3 regions of the Paenibacillus sp. sgz302164 genome follow, and region 3 is predicted to be linked to each of the others. Evidence: riboswitches for the same ligand, from Rfam matches in the RefSeq annotation. Region 3 holds a riboswitch; each other region holds the start of a gene.

Region 1 (6,497 bases), on a different contig from region 3:
AAAAAAGTCGAAGAGTCGGAAGTTTTTCTTTTATTTATTAAAGATAAAGGGGGCACGTTCTACCCCAAATACGACCGGACGATTACCCATCTGGAGTACATACAGGCAACCCGTTTGAATAAGACCGTGCTTGTCTTTGTAGAAACCGGCGTCAAGCGCCTGTTTTTCAGCACTATGAAAGGCATTATCGAAGAAATTACGAACAGGCATGCCGAAGAAACCGGGGCTTATCCTAAAGCCGCGGACATTACAGCCGCATTAAAAAGCCATACTCAAGTACCTTCCCACATCGATCCGTACGTGTGGTTTTTCATCGATGATTTGGTCAAAAAAGGGATTTATATGGAAGAGCTCTCACTGGGTGTCTCTATCGACTGGAAAGACTATTTCAGCGACTTGATGCGCAGAGGCGTTCTGCTGCTTCCGCTTGAAGCTACGTTCGAAACGTATACGAAACAAATTCAACTGCATGAAGAGTTCGCTCAATTCATCGAGCGCAATATTCCGCTTTTTCAACATTTACCGAAAGATCGGATGGCGCTCTTTTTCGCCGATTTTATGAGCAAGCTCAAAGGCAGAATGGTAAAGCGCCATTATGGAAACTATATGTCCGAGGACATCGGCGCCTTTCATGATTGCTCGGCCGTTACGATATATACGCGCGACAACGGGCGGATGAATTTGCTGCTGGAAGTCGGGAATACGACTAGCGAACCTTTTTTTCTGCTGAATAATGAAAAATCGTACGTATCGATTACGGCGAAAAGGGACAATCCGGAGCAGCTTTTTTTCAATGAAGCCAAGCAAACGCTCTACTTAACGGTAAAATGCCAGGACCGGGTCATGACCTGCCACTTTCGGGCCGATTCCGGCTGGGATGCGCGGAAGTTTGTCACTTTTCGAGATGACGTATTATATGCTATAATGAACCAGAACCCTATGGTTTTTGAATTTGCCCGGAAAATGATCGGAGGGATGCAGCCATGACAACTGTATATGTATCCATTAACGGAAAAGTGTCGGTAGCCGTAGGCGAGCAGCCCAAAGACGCGCTGCTTTTTGTTTCTCCCAACAAGAGCTTTCAAGATTTGCTAAGAGAGCAAAAGGAAGAAAGCACGAAAGCTTTGGAATTGATAAAAAGCCGGTTCGCGGCAGCAAGACGCCGATAAGCGAACAGCGTACATACCAACCGAAACGACGCCAAGCGCGGCCAGATCAGGGAAACCTGACGGCCGGGCTTTTTTTGTTGCGGCTGCCTGTTTCTATCAATGGAAACATTTGAGGGGTGATCCCCCCTAGTTTTCTATGCTAGAATGAAACCCACAGAAGGACGTGGGAAACTGCTGTTCTTGCTGAGCAAACAAAACGGCCAAAGCATCGAAAGATGCACGGGGGAACCTCTTTATTTGGGGTGAAGCCATTGCAAAATGGCAGGGTGATTTCTCTTTGACCCGAATCCGTCAGCTAACCTCGTAGGCCAAAAAAGGAGAGGATGGTTTTAATGCGTTTCAAGAAAACAGCTATCACAGGTGCGCTGGTATTAGGCATGATCGTAAGTTCCGGAGCGGCATCCGCAGCTACTTACACTGTGAACGGCCAAGTCATCGGCAACCTGCAGGGGCTCCCGCAAGGGCTTCAGCAAAACATTCAGCAATTACTTCAGCAAGGACTCCAGCAAGGAAATTCTCAAGGAACTTCCCTGGACAGCTTGCTTCAGCAATATCCGCAATTGTTTGATCCGAGCAACTGGGCCGGCCTGTTTAAATCTCCCGGCAATTACAATATGCCATCGGGTTCTTACCATCATCACGTAAGACATCATGGCTCAGACTCGAATACCGGAACGCCTTCCACCGGCACAACGCCGACGGATACGCCTTCTACGGGTACTGACACAGGCAGTGGCACAGGTACGACGACACAACCTTCTACGGGCACTGATACGGGAACAACGACACAGCCTTCCACAGGCACTGATACAGGAACGACAACAGGCACGACTACGGACACTTCCAGCTCCACTTATGCCGATCAAGTCGTCACCCTGGTCAATCAGGAACGGGCCAAAGCAGGCTTGAGCCCGCTTACAAGCGACTCCAGTTTGGCTGCTATGGCGCTTGATAAAGCGAAAGACATGTACAACAACCATTACTTCGATCACACTTCGCCAACTTACGGATCTCCGTTCGATATGATGACCAAATACGGAATCCAGTACACGTATGCCGGCGAAAATATTGCCATGGGGCAGCAAACTCCGCAAGAAGTTATGACTGCCTGGATGAACAGCGAAGGTCATCGCCAAAACATCTTAAGCCCTAACTACACGAAAATTGGCGTAGCCTTTTACAACAACGAATGGGTTCAAGAATTTATCGCCAATTAATATTGATTCATACGACAACCGTTTCCGAACCCTCCGGAAACGGTTGTTTTGCTGTTCGCTACTATTGTCCCGCAGTTCGCTTCAGATTATACCGCGGGATTCGGCGGAGTCGGTACGGCGGGATCGTTGGTTCCGCCCGTTCTTCTGCGGGCGGTCTCCCTTTTTCCCGTAGCCGGCACATGTTCGCCTGCAGCCCCAAGCCCCATGCGCGGCATATTGCCGTACACGCATTCATACTGCCCCTCCTTCATGAGATACGTCTCATGAAAAATGCCGACCGTCCCGTCCGTGCCGACGCTCCGGTTGAATGCCTGCCACGCTTTCAAGTGCACGCCGCCGCGCGCGTATTTCTCCAGATCATCGAACGACTTCCAGTACTGGATCAGCGTCACTCCGCGCCAGCTTAACAAATATTCGGAGTGCAAAAATCCGAGCTCGGGATGGCTGTACAATTCTTTCAGCATTTTGGGCATCGCGCTCATAACAGGCCACCATTTATGGACGGCCCAGAGCTTGTTGACACGCATTCCGATAATAAATACGACGAATGAATCCCCCATTTGGGCCGTATACCGGCCCGGAACGACTTTTGCCATAGAAAACACCCTACTTTCCGATGAATTGTAAATGCATGTCGTAAAAAGCCATGTAATCCGAAGCTTTGAACATATGAGCGGTTAAATAAGCGCCGTAAAACAGCGTGACCAGCATCGCTACCAAGTTTTCGGTATCCCGCTCGGCGTCAATGCCGCCGTCTTGTTTGGCCTCCTCGACAAACTGCCGGAAGCGTTTGTCGAGATTCGGGTCGACGGAAGCGGCCAGCTCCTCCTTGCCGGGAAACAGCAGATGCAATTCCGCTTCGTTCAAATCGGGCATGCAAGGGTGCATTTTCTGCTCCGCAAGAAACCCGATCAGGCTGAGCATCAGCCCCGGCTGTTTCTTCGCGTCCTCGGCCACCTTGCCGAAAATATGGCGGATCGCGGCCATCCCCCGCTTCTGCTCTTCCCGAAGCTCCACAAGCCGCCGCGTCAGCCAAACGAGCATGAAATAAATGAGTACGTCTTCTTTTTGCGGGAAAAACTTAAAAAACGTCACCTTCGATATTTCCGCCCGCCGGCAAATATCGTCGACGTACACGGCGCGAAACGTATTTTCGCCGATCAATTCAAGACTGGCCTGAAAAACAGCCAGCTTCGCGCGGGCTTTTTTAATCTCCCTCAGCGGCATTTTGCTTTTGCTATGGCGTACCGATTGCCGGTTTCCCGCTCTCATATCCTTCACCTTCTCTGCGTACTTATTGTCATCCATTTGTGAACTTATATTTATAAATTAACTCAAGTAAAGTTTTATGTCAATGAGAAAACCTCTATCGAGGCCATTCAATGATGAGCGGCCGCGTTTAGAGGTTTGTTTTACCACCAAGCAGCGATTGTGCCGTGGCGGGGCATTCTCACGGATAAATGTTGATGCGTTTTAAAATGTCATCGTCGATAAGAAAAATATTGCCATTGCTGTCCGCAGACATCAATATACGGTTTCGGTCCAACGTCAACGGGTCCGACTGCTGTATCTGCGTCTCCGGGATATTGAAGATCCCCCTGTTGTGTGTAACGCCTTGAAGATCGGCGTAAACGGATATTTCGCCATTCGGATCGATTCGATGAATGAGCGAGTTTTTATCCAGGACATAGAAGTATCCATTGGAGGCTGACAGCCTGGTTATCGAATCCGTGTCGACAGATACTGCGGCTGCTTTTTTCAGCCCATTGTCCGTAAGTTTGAATATCGTTTTTCCGTTTTTGTCAAACACATACGTGACGCCGTCTTTTACCGTGGAGATCATTCGGGTTACGCCCTCGGTGCCGGAATCGGCGAACAGAGCCATCTTCTCGCCTTTTTTTGCCGAATAGACCGACCGCGTGTGCGGGTCCCCGTAATAATACGTTTGCTCGTCAAGAGAAGCAAAAAAATTATCCTCGATGTTGAAAAAGCCGGGCGTTTCAAACTGATATGTAATCATTTTCACTTCCGGCAAAATGGAATACACGACCGTTCGCAAACGCGGGTCCTCCGTTGTGCTCTCGCCGAGCACGTACAAAGCGCCGGTCGCGTCATTGTAAATCAATCTCTCGGGAACGAACGACGAGTAAATAAACCGAATTTTGTCATTTTTAACGGTATACTCAAAGTTGAACTTCTCGTTAATCGTAGTTACCAGAGAAAGCTTCTCTGAAGCATTCGGATCGTATTTCTTGATGACGAGTCCTGATCCTGTAACCGTGTCATTTTCAAGGATATAAACCTGATTATTTTTGGCCGCCGCCACGCTCTTGGTCGAGAGAGGGGCTAATTTCAGCTTATCGAAAGATTTTGGATATCGCCGGCCAGCCGTTAGATGATCTACGGTTACATGCTCCAAACGCTGCTTGGCAGGCGCTTCGGCCTGTTCGGCTTCCGCTTTCCGCTCGTTCGAAGTTACTTGAATCTGCTTAACAGTTTCGTCGTAACTGACGGTCAGATGCAAGCTTTCGGCTACGAATCGCAAAGGAACCATCGCCGTTTCGTTGACAATAACGGCAGGCTGCTCCAATTTGGAGCGCGTTCCGTTCACCTGCGACCATGCGTCATCGATCACAAGCTCGATAGTTTGTTCCTTGTCCTGTATCGTAATGCCGCGCTTCTTCTCCTCCCACTTCACATTTGCGCCAAACGTTTCGCTTATGAAGCGCAGAGGTACAAGTGTAACATTATTCAGCAGGATCGGCGCCGTCTGCAAAGCCACCTGTTTGCCATTGACCGTCGCAACCGGATCGCTTACTTTCAGGACGACCGTCTGCTTCGCCGCCGGAACCGTTTCCTTCGAATAGGCGGTCAGCACCAGCAGCGATAACGATAGGGCCCCCCATAACGCGATAAATATTTGCAGCTTACTCTTCATCCAATCAGTTCCCCCAATTTTTAAACAAACTCGTCCGCTCATTCGTAGTTTTGCGGGCTCGGCAGCCCGTCGCAAAGCGCCCATCGGCAAAAGAAAGGCCGAGGATTGCGCTCGCTTCTGTCCCCGGCCTCGTTGTACTAGTTTTTTGCAAGGTTCAATTGCCACGATAAGCCGTATTTGTCTTAGCCTTGCCGGCAAACATGAGAAACGGGGCAATTTGAGGGCTCGAACTCGCCAATCGAAATCAGCTCCTTTTTTTCATTTTGAACCCATTAAAACCGGTTGTAGCTGACGAACTCGCCGGTCGGTTTGCGGTAGCCGCGCGGCCTTCTTTTGGAAGTGTCCTCTTTCCCGATAGTCACCAGCAAAGCGATTGCATACCGATCCGGAATTTGCAGCACCTGCCGCAAAGCTTCGGGATCGAATCCGATCATCGGGCAAGTATCCCAGCCTCTTTCTTTTGCAGCCAGCATAAATAACTGGGCCGACAAGCTTGCGTTCCGAATGGCCTCTTCCCGCATGAATGTGTCGCCGCGCTCTTCATAAAACCGGGTCACCGATTCGACTGTCATATCATATTCTTGCTTATTAAAAACGCCCAGATGCAAAAACCCTTCATTTATTTTCGCCACATCCTTGTAAGCATCCATATTGCCCAGCACCGCGATAACCGCCGATGCCGATTTTACTTTGTATTGCTGCGCCGCTGCATGGTACACTTCATCTTTGACAGCAGGGTCCTTAACGACGACATAGTGGGCGTGCTGCAAATTGAATGCCGACGGTGCGAATTTGACAAGGTTAAAAATTTCCTCCAGCTCATGGTCCGGCAGTTCGATATCGGGAATAAACTTGTTGGCGGATCTGCGCTCTTTGACTAAAGAAATAAAATCGGTCATTGTGTCCACTCTCCATTTTCTAGTATGCTGTATGTAGAACAAATTCGAAAAATCTTTAAATTGATTATCTTAATATTAAGATATAGTATTGGGAAGCAATAGTCAAGACCCAATTGAGACACGAAACATAGTCCTGCCGCTACGGCAAGAAAATGCTTTAAAGAACATGCGGCAAACTTCAACTTAGGGATCCCTGGCTAGACCTAATATTAATCCACCGTGATTACAAACCACCATATACTTTTTCAACGAGAGACGGGCTGCATGCATATCG
Region 2 (6,497 bases), on a different contig from region 3:
GCAGCGGCCCGTTCCGCTATGACGAATCCTAGGGCTTTGCTGCCGCCGGATAATAAACGCAGGCCGTGCCGGATTTGCCGCCCCGGCCCTGCAGATCGCCGCCGCAAATATTCGTGCGTCAGGAAAGCTTATAGCTACGAGTTAGACATCCCTTGAACTCGAATGATTAACATGCCCTCCCTTATAGGGGGCGATGGAAGTTACCGCCTAAGCCGGTGCCGGTGGTTACAATTCTTCGATTTTTCGGAGCGGCGCAAACTATCTCCTCGAATGTCTCGCTATCATCGTTGTCCTGTGATTTTTTGAATGCCCCGCTATCGTCGTTGTCCTGCGATTTTTGGCATGCTTGTACTTTGCTCACATTTGAATGCGCTTTCATTTTGTTGTTGAAGGCACATTTGTGAGAATTTTGAGAGAGATGCCTGGTAAAATGCAGGAGGGATTGCGTGTAAGTTCAGCTAGAGGAGGAGAATGGGAGTTATGAATCGGAGATATGCAAAACCGGCTGCAGGAAAGCTATGGGTGTGGGGCCTTGTATTTATTATGGTCTGTAATACATTACTCACATTTCCTGTGCAAGCAGCGGAACTATGGAGTCAATATGCCAAGATCGGATCGACCGGCAATAATGCGCTCGGCGGGTTTTCGAATCCGACCGGAGTAGCGGTAGACAGCAGTGGGAATGTATATGTGGCGGATAACAATAACCATCGTATCCAGAAGCTGGATACAGCCACCGGAGTGTGGAACGAGTGGAAAAAGAGCGGGGATGGGCCGGCGTATGGAAGCGGTTTGGGCGAGTTTTCCAATCCGGCAGGCGTAGCGGTAGGCGTCAGCGGGAACGTGTATGTGGCGGATACCAGTAATCATCGCATTCAGAAGCTGACGGTATCCACAGGAGTATGGAGCGAATGGAAGAAAAGCGGAGGGGGCGCGGGAAGCGGCCTGGGCGAGTTTAATAATCCGAGAGGCGTGGCTGTAGACAATAGCGGGAATGTGTATGTGGCGGATGCCTGGAATCATCGCATTCAGAAATTGGATGCAGTTACTGGCGTGTGGAGCGAGTGGAAGAAGAGCGGGGGCGGCAAAGGGAGCGGGTTAGGCGAGTTTAATTTTCCATCCCGCGTTGCGCTGGACAGCAGCGGCAATATGTACGTGGCGGATACCGGCAACCATCGCATTCAGAAGCTGACGGTAACCACAGGAGTATGGAGCGAGTGGAAGAAGAGCGGAGGGGGCGCGGGAAGCGGTCCGGGCGAGTTTAATAATCCGTACGACGTTGCCGTAGACAACAACGGGAATATATACGTGGCCGAGTATAGCAACCATCGCATTCAAAAGCTGACGGTATCCACAGGAGTATGGAGCGAGTGGAAGAAGAACGGCGGTGGTTCGGGCAGCGGCCTGGGAGAGTTTAATCAACCCAAAGGCATAGCGGTGGATGGAAGCGGGAATGTGTATGTGGCCGATTCTGGCAATGAGCGCATTCAGAAGCTGACGGTATCCACAGGAGTATGGATCGAATGGGTATATAGGGGAGCGGTTGCCGGCAAAGGCTTGGGCGAGTTTAGTTATCCGAGCGGTGTGGCGGTGGACAGCGAGCGGAATGTGTATGTGGCCGATTACGATAATCATCGCATCCAGAAGCTGACGGTTTCCACAGGAATATGGAGCGAGTGGAAGAAGAGCGGAGGCGGTTCGGGTGACGGTCTTGGAGAGTTTGAGAATCCGACCGACGTTGCTGTAGACAGCAATGGGAATGTATACGTGGCCGATCGTGATAACCACCGTATCCAGAAGCTTACGGCATCCACGGGAGCATGGAGAGAGTGGAAGAAGAGCGGAGGCGGCAAAGGAAGCGGCCGTGGGGAATTTGATTATCCGAGCGGAGTGGCGGTAGATCGCAGCGGGAATGTGTACGTGGCGGATACGAATAACAGTCGTATTCAGAAGCTGGATGCAGTCACGGGAGTATGGAGCGAGTGGAAAAAGAGCGGAGGGGGCGCGGGAAGCGGCCTCGGAGAATTTTATGGACCTTCCGGCATCGAGGTGGACGGCAGCGGAAATGTGTATGTAGCGGATACCAATAACCACCGTATCCAGAAGCTGACGGCAGCTACAGGAGTATGGAGTGAGTGGAAGAAGAGCGGCGGCGGTTCGGGGAAAGGCCTTGGAGAATTTGACGAGCCTTACAGCGTGGCGGTAGATGCCGGCGGGAATGTATACGTTGCTGACATGAGCAACAATCGCATCCAGAAGCTGGACGTTTCCACGGGGGTGTGGAGAGAATGGAAGAAGAGCGGAGGCGGAGAGGGAAGCGGCCTTGGGGAATTTATTAGTCCAAGCGGTGTAGCGATAGATAGCGGAAACACTGTATATGTCGCTGATTTCGGCAACCACCGTATCCAGAAATTATCTGAGATAACTACCCCTCCGGACGTACCGACCGATGTAAAATCGGAGGTGGCAGTAGGCCAATCGCAAGCAACGGTGAGTTTTACGGCCCCGCTCAACGATGGAGGCAGCCTCATAACCGGCTATACGGTAACTTCAAGTCCGGGAGGATTGACGTGGACGGGTACAAGCAGCCCAATCACGGTTACGGGCTTAACGTATGGGACGGCATATACGTTTACGGTTGTAGCGACGAATAGCGCAGGAAACTCCGGCCCTTCGGCCGCATCGAACAGCGTGACACCGACAGCGCCGGGAGTGCCTGCTGCGGTACCTGACGCCCCGACGGGCGTAACCGCCGTTGCAGCCAACGGCGGAGCGAAGGTAAGCTTCAATGCGCCATCCAGCAATGGAGGCAGTGAGATCGTCGGCTACACCGTGACCTCGATTCCGGGAGGACTGACTGCAACCGGAACCGGCAGCCCAATCACAGTTACGGGCTTAACGTATGGCACGACCTATACGTTTACTGTGGCGGCGATTAACAGCGTTGGCAGCAGCCCTGTTTCTGCCGTTTCTAATACCGTAAGACTGGAGATCCCTTCCGACGGCGACAGTGGTGGAAGTACGCCGCCACAGTCGACGCCTTCGACTACATCGCAACCTGATAAAACGGGCGTTACCGTTCTCATTAACGGCAGATCGGTGAATGTTGGGACAGCCAAGGTGACGAGCGTAAATTCACAGACGGTAACAACCATCAGCATTGACCGGGACAAGCTGGGGGATCTACTCGCGAAGGAAGGGCGATTCGCTGTGGTGACGATGCTGGCGGATGCCAAATCCGATGTCGTGCGCGGAGAGCTTGACGGACAGATGATCAGCAAAATGGAACTGCAGCAAGCGGTATTGGAAATAAAAACAGATAAAGCGACCTATAACTTACCGGCCGGGCAGATCGACATCCAATCGATTTCGAATCAGTTGGGCAAATCGGCAGCCTTGGAGGATATCAAGATTCAAATCGAAATTGCTGTGTCAAAAACGCCGGCGCAAGGGGTTCTGAAAGAATCCGGGGAGGGAAAAATTTCGGTCGTTGTCCCGCCGCTTGATTTTACGGTAAGAGCTCTTTATAAGGACAAGACGATTGAAGTCAACGGGTTCAAAGCTTATGTTGAACGTACAATAGCGATTCCGGATGGCGTTGATCCTGACAAAATCACAACTGGTGTCGTGGTTGAAACGGATGGAACGCTGCGCCATGTGCCGACCAAAATCGTGCGGCTGGACGGCAAGCTTTATGCCAAGATAAACAGCATAACGAATAGCGCCTATTCTGTCGTATGGCATCCGGTTGAGTTTAAGGATGCGGAGGCGCACTGGGCCAAAGAAGCGATAAACGATATGGGATCGCGTATGATCATCAATGGCGTCGGCAAAGGCTTCTTCAATCCCGATCAAGATATTACACGAGCGGAGTTTGCGGCAATTTTGATTCGCGGATTAGGACTGCAGCCAAAAGCAGGGGCACTGTCTTTCTCTGACGTTAATTCGAAAGATTGGTATGCCGGCGCGGTTGGAACGGCCTTCGCGTACAACCTGATTAGCGGTTTTGAAGACGGCACCTTCCGCCCGAATGATAAGATTACACGCGAACAAGCGATGGTGATCATGGCCAGAGCAATGGCTATTACAGGGCTCAAAGCGAAGTCTTCCGCAAATGCAGGACAGCTATTGAACTCCTTCACCGACGCGGGTACGATATCGAATTGGGCGAAGAACGGGATTTCCGACTGCTTGGCATCCGGGATCTTTTCCGGACGAAACGGCGCCGTGCTGGATCCTGGAGCATTCATATCGAGAGCGGAGGTTTCCGTTATTGTTCAAAGACTTCTGCAAAAGTCGGATCTGATTTAGTGCGGAATCCCGCTGCGTCATTGACTCTCCGGCGGTGTTTGTGTAAGATAAAAATACGCTTAATTTCCGGTTTAACGAATCGGAAAGCGGGGGAACCAATCTTTTTGGGGCGAATCATGATGTTTATGTAGGGAACCATCTTTCCCGAGCCCGGCAGCTAACCTCGTCAGCAGTAGGTGGGTCATAGTTGCATTGTGTTATATTCGCATTTGCTGACCCGTTTATTCGGGTCTTTTTGTGTTCATTTGGACCCGACGTATAGTTTCGGCCCGGAGGCATCGACATGTCCTCTTGCCGGCTATAAGACGGGTCATTTTTATTTCGCAGCTTTGATCCGCGGAAGGAGGAGATAGACAGCCGTCTTGGATTCGTTGAAAGCCAACATTCTGTCTTTTCAAGGAGGATGAAATATGCCGCAACCGAAATATATTACCGATATTGATAAAATCCTGGAGATTCCCGAACGCGATCGAACAAGGTTGAAGCAAATAACGGAAAAATTCGTGTTTCGCGTAAACGATTATTACTTGAAACTGATAGATTGGAACAACCCGGAAGATCCGATCAAGAAATTGATCATTCCCAATGACGGGGAGCTGTCCGAATATGGAAGGTGGGACGCGTCGGATGAGGACACGAATTATGTCGTTCCCGGCTGCCAGCATAAATACAGGACGACGGCCCTTTTGATCGTATCCGAGGTTTGCGGCGCTTACTGCCGCTATTGTTTCCGCAAGCGGTTGTTCCGCAACGATGTCAGCGAGGCGATGTCGAACGTCGACCCGGGGCTGGCCTATATCGCCCGGCACAAGGAGATCAACAATGTGCTGCTGACGGGAGGGGACAGTTTGATCCTTTCCACGGCAAGGCTGAACGGCATCTTCGAACGGTTGAGAGCGATCGACCATGTGAAGATCATTCGGCTCGGCTCGAAAATTCCCGTGTTCAATCCGATGCGGATCTACGAAGACGAGAAGCTGCTGGAGTCCATCCGGAAGCATTCCGACTCGGAGCGACGCATCTACGTGATGGCGCATATCAATCATCCGCGCGAAATTACGGCGGAAGCGAAGAAGGGATTTGAAGCGCTCCATCAAGCGGGAGCGATTGTCGTGAACCAAACGCCCGTTCTAAAAGGGATCAACGATCGGCCCGAGGTGCTTGCGGAGCTGCTGGATGAGCTTTCGTGGGCGGGTGTCACGCCTTATTATTTTTTCATTAACCGGCCCGTCGCCGGCAATAAAGATTTCGTACTGCCGCTGGAACGCGTGTACCGGATCGTGGAAGAGGCGAAGGCCCTCACGTCCGGCCTGGGCAAGCGTGTCCGCCTATCGATGAGCCACACTTCCGGCAAAATCGAAATTTTAGCCATCGAGAATGGGAAGGCTTATTTGAAATACCATCAATCCCGGGACGACCAGTACGGAAAATTTATGGCGCTCGACTGCCCTGAGCATGCGGCCTGGTTCGATGATTTGCCCGGAAATGAGCAGTTCTGGAACAAGCCGAAAAAGAAAAACGATAACATTGTCTCCGCCAACGAATTGCTAAGCCGCTAACCGTTTTCTCATGCGCCGCCGCTAACCGTACCTGTACCCGAGAGGGGGCCGCGCCTCCGTCTCGGGACGTAGGGAAAATCGTTCCAGGGGTGCTGGCGGAGCAAACCGATTTATTCTAGAATGAAGTAAATATTGATTTTATGGAATAGCGGAGGTATACGGTGGATAAGAAGACGCTGCTTGGAGCACTTCTCGTCTTGGCGGGAATTTTCTTCTTCTTTACGAGTCAGGGAAATGCGATGGATCCTGGGATGGTGTTCGCCTATTTTTGGCCAAGTTTGTTTGTCATTCCTTTGGGGCTCCTGTTTCATTGGATGTATTTCTATGCGACTCGGCGGCGCGGGGCCGGATTGTTGATTCCGGGAGGGATTCTCCTTGTGGCCGGAGGCGTATGCCAGATTTCCATGCTGTTCGACATCTGGGAGTATACGTGGCCGGGATTCCCGCTGGCGGTAGCGTTCGGGCTGCTGGAGTTTTACTGGTTCGGCGGCAAAAACAGATGGATCCTCCTTCCCGTCTTTATTCTGGGAAGCGTTTCGGTGATCTTTTTCGCCATCTTCACGCTTGGGAGTATCATCAGCCTGAACATTATGGGGCAGTCTTCGCTGGCGATCGGGTTGATTGTCG
Region 3 (6,497 bases):
GCGTCTATACGCACAGAGCGTGGACGCAAACGCCGCGCGAGCAAAATGGCATCGGTCCGGTGAGCTTCCCGCTGGTCAGCGACTTTTCCAAAGAGACGGCAAAAGCTTACGGAGTGCTTGACGAGGCTACGGGCGCGGCGCACCGCGGACTGTTCATTATCGATCCGGAAGGCATTCTCCGCTACCAGGTAGTGACGGACATGAACGTCGGCCGCAGCGTGGAAGAAACGCTGCGCGTGCTTCAAGCTTTGCAGGCAGGGGGCTTGTGCCCGGCAAACTGGAAGCCAGGGGATAAAACGCTGTAATACGTTTTCGCTTTGACAACGAAAGTATCGCTTGCATGGAGCCTTGACCGTTTTTGCGGTTGAGGCTTTTTTTTAACCGATTAAACCTGCCTCTAAACGCGGCCCTCACATTTTCGAAAAACACCGATAGAGGTTTATCCCATTTGAAGTATAATAGTAACACCAAGACTCCCGTACCGATGGCGCGGCTCGTCCGGGTGATGAAATCATTTCAGGGCAGGGCGGTCGTTTGGGAGAAACGGGACAGGAGGCAAGAGGATGCAGTCTATTTCGGATAAACTTTTTATGGGTTCGTTGATTTTGTTGATGATTTCCGTGGTAGTCAGCGGGATCGGCTTCCAATTTATCAATTGGCGCACCCAGATTTCGGACGAGACGGAGGGAGAAACCGGCGAAAGCGGCTCGCGCAAAAAAACGGTCATCGACCGGCAGGACAAAAGCCTGCGTAGACTGGCCCGCTCTTATTTATTTTGGATCTCCCTCGGGGGTGTGGCGATTTCGATCGTCCTGTCTTATTTGTGAAGCGTAGAGGCTAGAGGCAGTTCCCGTCTTGATCGGGCCTGCTTGCGGCTGAAGCAGTAGTGGGTTACAATAACGCAAGTTCGCGGCCAAACAAATTGTAACGAACCATACAAGTCTTAAACGTGCTCCCAGAAGGCTTTTCAGCATGTAACGCACCGAGGCAGCCTTATTTCGTGGGAAAACCACCCGAATGAACGATGGAGGAGCCTAACAACGACGCTCAGGTTCGTTACAACGCAGCCGCGAAGAAATAAAGGCGAATAACGCTCGTCCAGTTCGATAGCGCCATCGCGCAGACGATGGGAAACTACGTATTGTAGCGTAGACGAAACGTTCAACTAAGAAGTGCGAATAACGCTAGAGCAGTTCGTCAGTGCCGGGAACTTACGGATCATAGTACAGACTAACTGGTCGTCCTGAATGAACGTTTTTTTCGTAGCGTTCAACCAGGAGTCTGTCGGGCGGAGTTGCTTTTGTGCGGACTTAATGAACAAAACTGCATATATGCCGCTAGCGCTGGGTAGAAACCGCCAATTCGCTTGCACATACCTTCTACCGAGTTCGTCGGATAGACTCCTCGAACACTTATAGGTATTATCTATGGAAATAAGAGTTATTATATATTAGTAATTATAAGTGTGGCGAGTATAATAAAACCAACTAACGTTAGCCAGCCTAGTATGCATAAGAAAGCAGGGATGATTCCATGACAGAAGAACAAGCCGCGAAAAATTGGAATGCCGCGCAGTATGATGCCAACATGAGCTTTGTCTCCGGCTACGGCCAAACCGCGCTGGCGCTGCTGGCGCCGCAGCGCGGAGAGCGCATCCTCGACCTCGGATGCGGCACGGGAGACCTCGCCGCCGAGCTGGCGCGGCTCGGCGCAGAACCCGCGGGCATCGACTTCTCCGAGTCGATGATCGCGCAGGCCCGGGCCAAATACCCGGGCCTGGAATTCACGGTGGGGGACGCGACCGCCTACCGCAGCCCGCGCCGCTTCGACGGCGTCTTCTCCAATGCTGCGCTGCATTGGATCAAGCCGCCGGAAGCGGCGGTGGAAACCGTCCGGCTCGCGCTGCGGACGGGCGGGCGCTTTGCCGCCGAATTTGGCGGCAAGGACAATATCGCCGCGATCACAGAGGCGATCGCGGAGGCACTGCAAGGCCTGGGCATCGATGCCCAGGCGCGGAATCCGTGGTATTTCCCGAGTATCGGGGAATATACCACGCTGCTGGAGGCGCACGGCTTCCGCGTCGCCTGCGCCGAGCATTTTGCCCGCCCGACGGCGCTTTCGGGCGGGGAGCAAGGCATGCGGCTCTGGATCGACACCTTCGCCGACTTCTTCTTTGACGGCCTCGCGGACGACGTCAAAGAAACGGCTCTGCGCCGCGCCGAGGAGCGGCTGCGTCCGCGTCTCTACGCGAACGGCGCCTGGAGCGCGGACTATGTACGGGTTCGCGTACTGGCCGTTCGCGAGTCCTAAGGGTGACAGGGGCGCCAAAGGTTCCAACGATATGTTCTGCACGTTCTACACCACCATTGAAAACAGCGCCCCAACCCAATTGGCATCGCAAAGCCTGCAAAAGTACATCTTTTTGCTCCACGCTGCCCGTGCAGGGGAAAAATTCCTGCAAATCTGCAGGTTTTTTCGCTAAAACCGGGGCTCGGCCCTGTTAGGAGCGGGAATTCCTGCACAATTGCAGGTTTTTCCTCCGAACGGGTCGTTTTAAGCGAAAAAGCCTGTACTTTTGCAGGCTTTCAGCTCGTTGCCAATGACCCGTCAGCTCTAGAGGGCAGGTCTGCACTTCCGCAGTTTGTCAACTGCCACGCCATGCCGCGCCGCACCACAAACAAACCTCCAGCCTCGCCGGTTAAGCGGGACTGGAGGTTTTTGCGCTCTTTTCAACTTACTCCACACCGTCGACAAAGTGTTTTGCCAGATTAAGCGGTGCCGGAGGTTTGTACGTTCTTCTCGACTACTCCACACCGTCGACAAAGTGTTTTGCCAGATCATCGTGGACTGGAGGTTTTGTACGTTCTTTTCGGTTTACTCCACACCGTCGACAAAGTGCTTTTTATAGTTTTTGTCGCCTTTGTGCTGGAGATCTTCGATTGTCCATTCCAGTGTTGCGAGCAGATGGTCTTTCATGTTCCGGATCGTCTCGTAAAAGGCCGATTCAACTTCGCCGTTTTGCTTGATGCCGGCAATGGCTTGTGCGGCGACGAGCTTGCGGTGGTGGTCTTCGAATTGATCCAGCGCTTCAATGACGTGTTTGGCGTACAGCGCAATATCTTTATTTTTCTCGGGTACCATTTGTTCCAATTGATGAAGTTTGCTAAACATCGCGCATCCGTCCTCTCTCCATTGCGTTGACGAGGTTAGCTGCCGGATTCGGGCCGTGAGAGTTGCCCTACCTGGGGTTAGCCAGGATTCACCCCGTATGCCGCCGGCTGGCGCTTGCCTCTCACGGATACAAGCACGCCTTTGGCATGTGTCGGTTCCCCCGTTCCCTTGCGGGATTAAACGATCCGATCCGCCGCATTGCGGCAGTCGGATAATTGAATGATACGCCTGAGGCGGAAGAAAGTAAAACCGCAAAAACGCGTTTTTTTGCCCGATTTTTGCCGCTAGCGGATGAAAGCAACGTTTACTTGATCTGTTTTCATATCTTATGGCGCTGCCGCTCGCGATGGGACGCTAATGCTGCTGCGCGCAGCTCCCGGCGCGCGGTGTTGCGCTGCATGACGGCGGTCGGTCGACCATATGGTGCATGGAGCTGCTGAGCTAGTCCGGTACGGAACGGATCGAGGTTTGCGGGTGAATTTACAGCAAAAAGACAGCCGTGGATTGTCCGTTATGATAACAAAATAACAAAAAAACGGAAGTGAACGTTGTTTTGGCAAAAAATCATTGACCTTCCTGCGAAAAGTGATTACATTATGTACATAACGATTATTTGTTAGGCTAACAATAATAACATCGGGGGCGCGCTTTGAGCGGCGTACCTATGGAGGATGAACTTATGAGCCAATTGGTTATTTTTTACGATCCTGACTTTCCTTATGAAGGAGTCCGCCCGGAGCGCGGGCAGTTGGAGGAGCTTGCCGGTGTGGGACGCCTGGTTGCCGCTGCCGAGCTGGCGCAAGCTTTGGAGGGGGCGGAAGGGTTCGTTCATCTGCACGGCAAATATTTTCCGAAAGATGCGTGGACGGCGATTGAAAGTTTAGCCGGCAGGGGCAAAGGGATCGTCCATGTAGGCAGCGTGCCGTTCAAGGTGCCTGTCTATCGCGGCGAAAACGGCTGGCAGCAGGAAGCCGAGCAAACGGTTTACCATCAGAAGCTGCATATTCACGAAGCGCTGCCTGTCGATCCTGCTCCAATTGCGCGGTATGCGGCGCACGACGAGCTGCCGCTGCTGGCAGGCCGCGAATCGCTCATTGCGGTGCAGCCGACCGTCGGTCTTGCTTTGCACGTTACGCGTTCGGACGATCATCCGGGCCAGATCGGTTCCAGCGGACCTATGGATGCGCATATGATTCCGCTTTTAAAAGGGATCTCGGCAGAAGGCCGCGAAGTCGCCGCCCCAGTCGTTCTGATCGAGAACACGAAGGGCGTTTTTGCCGGCGGGCGCTGGGTTTTGGCGAACCTGCTGACGGATAGCGTCTTCTGGTCGCAAGGTGGTGCTTCGCTGATCACCGATCTGGCCGCATTTGTCCAAAGAGGCGTTACGGAAATTTGGTTCAAGCCCAACTATGCTTGCTACGATCCGGGGGATCGGGCTGCGCTGACCGTGCAGCTGCAAACTTTGGGGAACCGGGCGGGAGCCCTTTCGGCTTCGGCCAATGCCTCCTGGACGTTCTCGATCAAGGTCGGCAAAGCGGACGGTACCGAACCGGTCTGGTCGGCCGAAGTGCAAATGAACGCTTCCCGCGAGCTTTCGTACCGGCGGTTTCAAGTGCCTGTCGATCTGGAAGCGGGCTATTATACGGCAGAGTGCAAAGCCGTCGCCAATACGGGAGAGGTCCGCTTGTTCCGCCAAGGCTTCTGGGGCTACGATGCGGAGCTTCTCCGCCAGGGAGAGCCGATGTCGGCAGGCCGCGACTATTTTGTGAAGGACGGGCGTCCGCTGCCTGTCGTCGGCATGACTTATATGACCAGCGATGTGGCGCGCAAGTTTTTGTTCCTGCCGAACGTTTCGGTGTGGGACCGGGACATCGCGCAAATGGCGAAGGCGGGCATCAACCTGATCCGCACAGGCATTTGGTCCGCATGGCGTCAGGTGATGTTCGTCGACGGCCATCCTTACGAGGAAGTGCTGCGGGCGATCGACGCTTTCATTCTGACCGCAAAAAGGCACGATATCGAAGTGACGTTCAACTTCTTCGCATTCACGCCGGAGGCGTGGGAAGGCGTAAATCCGTACCTCGACCCGCGCAGCGTCGAAGCGCAGAAAAGGTTCATTGCGGCCGTCGTCTCCAGGCATGCGCAGACAACGAACGTTCATTGGGACTTGATCAACGAGCCTTCCATGTTTAATCCGAACAAGCCGTTTGCCGGCCCTCAGTCCGCTCACGACAAGTTCGAGCACGAGGCTTTTGTGCAGTGGCTGCAGGAGCGCCATGGCAGCATCCGCAAGCTGCAGGAACGGTGGAATATGACGCCGGCGGAGCTGCCCGATTTTGCAAGTGTGCGGCTGCCCGACGCGTCCGAGATGAACATGAATACGACAGAGCAGTTGGAGAAAAAAAGCTCGCCATGGCTGGACTATACGCTCTTCACGATGGATATGCACAACCGCTGGGCCGGCGAATTGATCGCGACGATCCGCAGCATCAATCCGCGGCAGTTGGCGACGGTCGGACAGGACGAGGGCCTTGGCGCGCAGCGTCCGTCTCCTTTTTTCTACGCCGAGGAAGTTGACTATACGACTGTGCATTCATGGTGGCTGATGGACCAGCTGGTATGGGACGGCATCTTTACTAAAGCGCCGGATAAACCGAACCTGGTGCAGGAAACGGGCATCATGTACGTGGAAACGCCGGACGGCCGGGCGAAGCGGTCGGAGCTTGAGCTGCGCAACATTTTGGAGCGCAAGTACGCTTATGCGTTCTCGACGGGCGGAGCCGGAGCCGTGCAGTGGATCTGGAACATCAACTTTTATATGAACAACATCAATGAGTCGCATATCGGCGCTTTGCGGGCGGACGGGACGGAGAAGCCGGAGGCGGACGTTTCCTACGATTTCGGCGCGTTCATGGGCGGAATCCGCGATTTGTTCGCAGGCAGAAAGCTGGAGGAAATCGTCGCTATCTTCCCTTACTCCAATGATTTCTCGACGAGAAAGCTCGCTTTTGACGCGACGGCCAAGTTGACCCGGACGCTTGCCTATGAAATGAACGTACCGTTCCGTGCGCTTGGCGAGTACCATCTGGATTCGCTGGAGCAGGACCGGCCGAAGCTGATCATCGTGCCGAGCGCGCACAATTTCAGCGATGCCGCGCTGCAGCGGTTGACGGATCATGTTCGTACGCATGGCGGCACACTGCTGTTTACGGGGCCGCTCGGGCTGGACGAATATTGGACGCCTCGCGCAAGGCTTGCGGATGTTGTCGGCGATACCGTGCTGAGCAACGTGCTGCGCGAGGAGCTGATGGAGCTGGAAGGCAAGC

The links. Region 3 has a riboswitch for cyclic di-AMP ahead of AC0LWT_RS22680 (hypothetical protein). Riboswitches for the same ligand answer to the same signal wherever they lie in the genome.
Region 1: linked by a shared signal. The riboswitch ahead of AC0LWT_RS31090 (CAP domain-containing protein) and the one ahead of AC0LWT_RS22680 (hypothetical protein) in region 3 are both predicted to bind cyclic di-AMP.
Region 2: linked by a shared signal. The riboswitch ahead of AC0LWT_RS28965 (KamA family radical SAM protein) and the one ahead of AC0LWT_RS22680 (hypothetical protein) in region 3 are both predicted to bind cyclic di-AMP.

Annotation. Positions count from the first base shown of each region.
Region 1 covers NZ_JBVYOL010000025.1:92,310-98,806, forward strand. Annotated here, with positions in the region: gene AC0LWT_RS31080 (DUF4062 domain-containing protein) at 1-987, shown strand, start outside; gene AC0LWT_RS31085 (hypothetical protein) at 984-1,169, shown strand; cyclic di-AMP (ydaO/yuaA leader) riboswitch at 1,358-1,494, shown strand; gene AC0LWT_RS31090 (CAP domain-containing protein) at 1,502-2,386, shown strand; gene AC0LWT_RS31095 (DUF4188 domain-containing protein) at 2,473-2,982, opposite strand; gene AC0LWT_RS31100 (TetR/AcrR family transcriptional regulator) at 2,993-3,658, opposite strand; gene AC0LWT_RS31105 (copper amine oxidase N-terminal domain-containing protein) at 3,837-5,324, opposite strand; gene AC0LWT_RS31110 (nitroreductase family protein) at 5,597-6,223, opposite strand; partial or broken gene AC0LWT_RS31115 (MBL fold metallo-hydrolase) at 6,407-6,497, opposite strand, start outside.
Region 2 covers NZ_JBVYOL010000022.1:3,449-9,945, reverse strand. Annotated here, with positions in the region: gene nikE (nickel import ATP-binding protein NikE) at 1-22, shown strand, start outside; gene AC0LWT_RS28970 (S-layer homology domain-containing protein) at 481-4,311, shown strand; cyclic di-AMP (ydaO/yuaA leader) riboswitch at 4,358-4,497, shown strand; gene AC0LWT_RS28965 (KamA family radical SAM protein) at 4,722-5,870, shown strand; gene AC0LWT_RS28960 (hypothetical protein) at 6,032-6,497, shown strand, end outside.
Region 3 covers NZ_JBVYOL010000014.1:109,603-116,099, forward strand. Annotated here, with positions in the region: gene AC0LWT_RS22665 (peroxiredoxin) at 1-305, shown strand, start outside; gene AC0LWT_RS22670 (hypothetical protein) at 564-827, shown strand; gene AC0LWT_RS22675 (class I SAM-dependent methyltransferase) at 1,534-2,310, shown strand; gene AC0LWT_RS22680 (hypothetical protein) at 2,875-3,171, opposite strand; cyclic di-AMP (ydaO/yuaA leader) riboswitch at 3,181-3,364, opposite strand; gene AC0LWT_RS22685 (beta-galactosidase) at 3,851-6,497, shown strand, end outside.